2 regions of the Streptomyces sp. NPDC007205 genome follow, and region 2 is predicted to be linked to the other one. Evidence: riboswitches for the same ligand, from Rfam matches in the RefSeq annotation. Region 2 holds a riboswitch; the other holds the start of a gene.
What was found. Region 2 has a riboswitch for glycine ahead of gcvT (glycine cleavage system aminomethyltransferase GcvT). Riboswitches for the same ligand answer to the same signal wherever they lie in the genome.
Positions count from the first base shown of each region.

Region 1: another riboswitch for glycine. It lies ahead of gcvP (aminomethyl-transferring glycine dehydrogenase); the one in region 2 lies ahead of gcvT (glycine cleavage system aminomethyltransferase GcvT).

Region 1 covers NZ_JBEYEW010000005.1:9,789-12,237, forward strand. Annotated here, with positions in the region: gene ABZ624_RS11010 (DNA polymerase IV) at 1-591, shown strand, start outside; gene ABZ624_RS11015 (PRC-barrel domain-containing protein) at 513-884, opposite strand; glycine riboswitch at 1,004-1,098, shown strand; gene gcvP (aminomethyl-transferring glycine dehydrogenase) at 1,271-2,449, shown strand, end outside.
Region 2 covers NZ_JBEYEW010000012.1:46,516-48,964, forward strand. Annotated here, with positions in the region: gene gcvT (glycine cleavage system aminomethyltransferase GcvT) at 72-1,199, opposite strand; glycine riboswitch at 1,355-1,454, opposite strand; gene ABZ624_RS21050 (AAA family ATPase) at 1,617-2,261, shown strand; gene ABZ624_RS21055 (enhanced serine sensitivity protein SseB) at 2,370-2,449, shown strand, end outside.

The DNA of each region.
Region 1 (2,449 bases), on a different contig from region 2:
TGTGTGGGGCGGCTGCGCGGGGCCGGGCTGTCGGGGCGGACCATCGTGCTGAAGGTGCGGCGGTACGACTTCTCGACGCTGACCAGGTCGGAGACGCTCAGGGGGCCGACGGACGATCAGGCGGTCGTGCGGGAGGCGGCCGCGCGGTTGCTGGACTCCGTGGACACCACGGGCGGGGTACGGCTGCTCGGCGTGGGTGTTTCCGGGCTCGCCGACTACACCCAGGAGGACCTGTTCGCGCAGGCGTTGCCCGCACGGGCGGCGGAGACGCCGGAGGAGGTCGTGGCTGAGGCCGTTGTGGTGCAGCCGGAGCCGGTCGAAAAGCACTGGCGTGCCGGGCAGGACGTGCGGCACGCCGAGTACGGGCCTGGGTGGGTGCAGGGGAGTGGGCTGGGGCGGGTGACCGTGCGGTTCGAGACTCCGCAGTCCCCTCCGGGGCGGGTGCGGACGTTTTCTGTCGATGATCCTGCGCTGGAGTCCGCCGATCCGTTGCCCTTGGTTTGGGAGAGCGATCAGCTCTCCTCCGACCCCGCCAGCTTGCCGAAGTCGTGGTCCGGGACCGACGGGGGCGGGGTCACGTCGAGACCGTAGTGGTGGTAGAGCTGGAGTTCCTGATCGGGGGAGAGGTGGCGGCCCACGCCGAAGTCGGGAGCGTCCTTGATCAGGGCGCGGTCGAAGGGGACGTGGAGGGAGCCTTCGATCAGTTCGCTGGGCTCCAGGGGGACGAAGGCGTCCCGGGAGAACAGGCCGGTGCGTATGGCCGCCCACTCGGGCACACCGGTCGCGTCGTCGAGGTATACCTCGTCGATGGTGCCGATCTTGGTCCCATTGCGGTCGAACGCCTTGCGGCCGATCAGGTTGCGCGGATCGATCTCGGTCTGCACGGTCCCTCTACCTCCTTCTGGTCGCAATACATCCGTAAGCACTACGAAAGAGCACATTCAGGGAGGCGGCCACTCGAAGGCTCGGGCGTTGACCTCGCTGGTAGGCTGACAACGGCTGCTGACCCCGTGCGGGAGAGTCCTCCGACCACCTCGGAGGCGCCGAAGGAGCAACTCCTCCCCGGAATCTCTCAGGCTCACGTACCGCACGGACGAGGTCACTCTGGAAAGCAGGGCGGGTGTCAACGGCTTCCGCTCTCACCGACGGTGAAAGCCGGGGCTCTCGGGTCCCGGTGAAGCTCTCAGGTTGAGATGACAGAGGGGGAGGCCGTCCGGGCACCCGCGCCGTGGTGCCCTCGAAGGTCGCGTCAGACCAGGAGGCCTCCGCAATGACCGCCCACCGCATTCCGCTCTCGGAGCTCGAAGCGGGCATCCCGTTCGAGCAGCGCCACATCGGGCCCGACCAGGAGGCGCGGGCCAAGATGCTCGCGCACGTCGGCTACGGCTCCCTCGACGAGCTGACCGCCGCCGCGGTCCCGGATGTGATCAAGAACGCCGACGCCCTCGACCTGCCGGGTGCCCGCACCGAGGCCGAGGTGCTCGCCGAACTGCGCTCGCTCGCCGACCGCAACCAGGTCCTCGACTCCATGATCGGCCTCGGCTACTACGGCACCTTCACCCCGCCGGTCATCCTGCGCAACGTCATGGAGAACCCGGCCTGGTACACCGCGTACACCCCGTACCAGCCGGAGATCTCCCAGGGGCGGCTCGAGGCCCTGCTGAACTTCCAGACCGTGGTCGCCGACCTCACCGGTCTGCCCACCTCCGGCGCCTCCCTGCTCGACGAGGGAACGGCCGCCGCCGAGGCGATGGCTCTGTCGCGGCGCATGGGCAAGAACAAGAAGGGGCTCTTCCTGGTCGACGCGGACGTGCTGCCGCAGACCATCGCCGTCATCGAGACGCGCGCGGAGCCGACCGGTGCCGAGGTCGTCGTCGCCGACCTCAGCGAGGGCATTCCGGCCGAGGTGGCCGAGCGGGAGATCAACGGCGTGCTGATCCAGTACCCGGGAGCCTCCGGCGCCGTACGGGACATCAAGCCGGTCATCGACCAGGCGCACGAGCTGGGCGCCCTGGTCACCGTGGCCGCCGACCTGCTCGCGCTGACCCTGCTGACCTCGCCGGGCGAGCTGGGCGCGGACATCGCCGTCGGTACGACCCAGCGCTTCGGTGTGCCGATGGGCTTCGGCGGTCCGCACGCGGGTTACATGGCCGTGCACGAGAAGTTCGCACGCAGCCTGCCCGGCCGCCTCGTGGGCGTCTCGGTCGACGCCGACGGCAACAAGGCCTACCGGCTCGCGCTGCAGACCCGTGAGCAGCACATCCGCCGGGAGAAGGCCACCAGCAACATCTGCACCGCGCAGGTGCTGCTCGCCGTGATGGCCGGCATGTACGCCGTCTACCACGGGCCGGAGGGCCTGCAGACCATCGCCCGGCGCACGCACCGGTACGCCACGATCCTCGCCGCGGGCCTGAAGGCCGGCGGTGTCGAGATCGTCCACGACGCCTTC
Region 2 (2,449 bases):
GGGGGGACTACTGAAACCGCTGGTGAGCAGCGGAAACGTGCGCGGGGTCACACCGTGACCGCGCCCAGTGTCTACTTCTGGCGCTTGTAGAACGGCAGCGCCACGACCTCGTACGGTTCGTGGCTGCCCCGGATGTCCACGCCGACGCCCGAGGTGCCCGGGGCCGCGTGCGCCGCGTCGACGTAGGCCATGGCGATCGGCTTGCCCAGGGTGGGGGAGGGGGCGCCGGAGGTGACCTCGCCGATCACCTGGCCGCCCGCGACGACGGCGTACCCGGCGCGCGGCACACGCCGGCCCTCGGCGATCAGCCCGACGAGGACCCGCGGCGGGTTCTCCTGAGCCCTGGCGGCGGCCTCGGTGAGCGCCTCGCGCCCCACGAAGTCGCCCTCCTTCTCGAACTTCACCACCCGGCCGAGCCCGGCGTCGAAGGGGGTGAGCTCGGTGGTCAGCTCGTGCCCGTACAGCGGCATGCCCGCCTCCAGGCGCAGCGTGTCCCGGCAGGACAGGCCGCAGGGGACCAGGCCGACGCCCTCGCCGGCCTTGGTCAGCGCCTGCCACAGCTCCACGGCGTGCTCCGGCTTCACGAACAGCTCGAAGCCGTCCTCGCCGGTGTAGCCGGTGCGGGCGATCAGCGCCGGGACGCCGGCGACCGTGCCGGGCAGTCCGGCGTAGTACTTCAGGCCGTCGAGGTCGGCATCGGTGAGGGACTTCAGGATGCCGGGGGACTCGGGGCCCTGGACGGCGATCAGCGCGTAGGCGTCCCGGTCGTCGCGCACCTCGGCGTCGAAGCCGGCGGAACGCTCGACGAGGGCGTCCAGCACCACCTGGGCGTTGGAGGCGTTGGCGACCACCATGTACTCGGTCTCGGCGAGCCGGTAGACGATCAGGTCGTCCAGGATGCCGCCGTCGGCCTGGCAGATCATGGTGTAGCGGGCGCGGCCGACGCCGACGGAGGCGATGTTGCCGACCAGGGCGTAATTGAGGAGGGCGGCCGCCCCGGCGCCGGTGACGGTGATCTCGCCCATGTGGGAGAGGTCGAAGAGGCCCGCCTTCGTGCGCACGGCGAGGTGCTCGTCGCGCTCGGAGCCGTAGCGCAGCGGCATGTCCCAGCCGGCGAAGTCGGTCATCGTCGCACCGAGCGAGCGATGCAGCGCGTCCAGCGCGGTATGACGCGGCTCAAGGGGTTCGGTACTGCTCATCGGACGGTCGTCTCCCAGGAAAGCAGGACAGGCGAGGAACGTTCCTCCCCATCTGTCATCGGAACCTGAGAGGTTCGCCAGGACCGCCACAGGGACGATCACGGCTTGCACCTTGGGTGGAGCCACTGTCGCAGCGGCCCGCTTTTCAGATGTGCCTCGCCCGCGCGGTAACGGGGCCTGAGAGATTCAAGGGAGGGACTTGCTCCTTCGGCGCCCCGGCGTCAGTACTGCCGGGGACTCTCCCGCGCGGATTCAAGCGGCCGGTATGCAGTTGGCGGCCACATCATTGCACGGCGAGCCCGCTTTTGTAACCGACCTGTGGCAGGACGCGGACCCCTCCACCACCCTCGTTCATTACCTTCTCTTTACGCTTGGCGGGCATGAAGACGACCGGGCCGACAGGGGAGGAAGATCACGATGAACAGGACCCCGGTGTACGCCACCGCCGGCACCGGCATCGCAGTGCCGAGGCAACGTCCCGCGCCGGTCCCCGTCGTCCGTGACCTGCGCGACCGCGCCGGCCGCAGCCCGCACGCCCTGCTCTTCGGGCCCGAGGACCTGGTGGTGGTCACCGGCCTGCCCGGCAGCGGCAAGTCCACCCTGATGCGGCGCGCGGTCTCCGGCCCCCGCATCGACTCCCAGGACATGCGCGACCGCTTCGCCGCCCGCCTGCCCCGCGCGCTCCCGTACGCCCTCTACCGCCCCCTGGTCCGCCTCGCCCACTACGCCGGCCTGCGCCGCGCCCTGCGCACCGGCGAGGGCCTCGTCGTCCACGACTGCGGCACCCAGCGCTGGGTGCGGGCCTGGCTCACCCGCGCGGCACGCCGCCGCGGCGGCACCCTCCATCTGCTCCTGCTCGACGTCGCGCCCGGCACCGCCCGCGAGGGCCAGCGCACCCGCGGCCAGGGCGTCTCCCGCTACGCCTTCCGCCGCCACCGCCGTACGACCGCCCGGCTGCTCGACACGGTCGAGCGGGGTGAGCTGCCCGCGGGCTGCGGATCCGCGGTGCTGCTGGACCGCACGGCGGCCGACACGCTCCGGCGGATCGCATTCAACGGATGAGATCCCGTTCACCGGATGAGGGGGACAGTGTGCACAGGGCGAGGGACTGTCACAGGCACCCGCTAGCCTTCTTGGTCACAGCAGAGGTTTCCAGCAGGCGGTAGGCACATGGACTTCCCGGCGGACATTCCCGCGGACTTCCCGGCACAGGCGCACCCCCAGCCACACGGCGGCTGGCCCGGCAACGA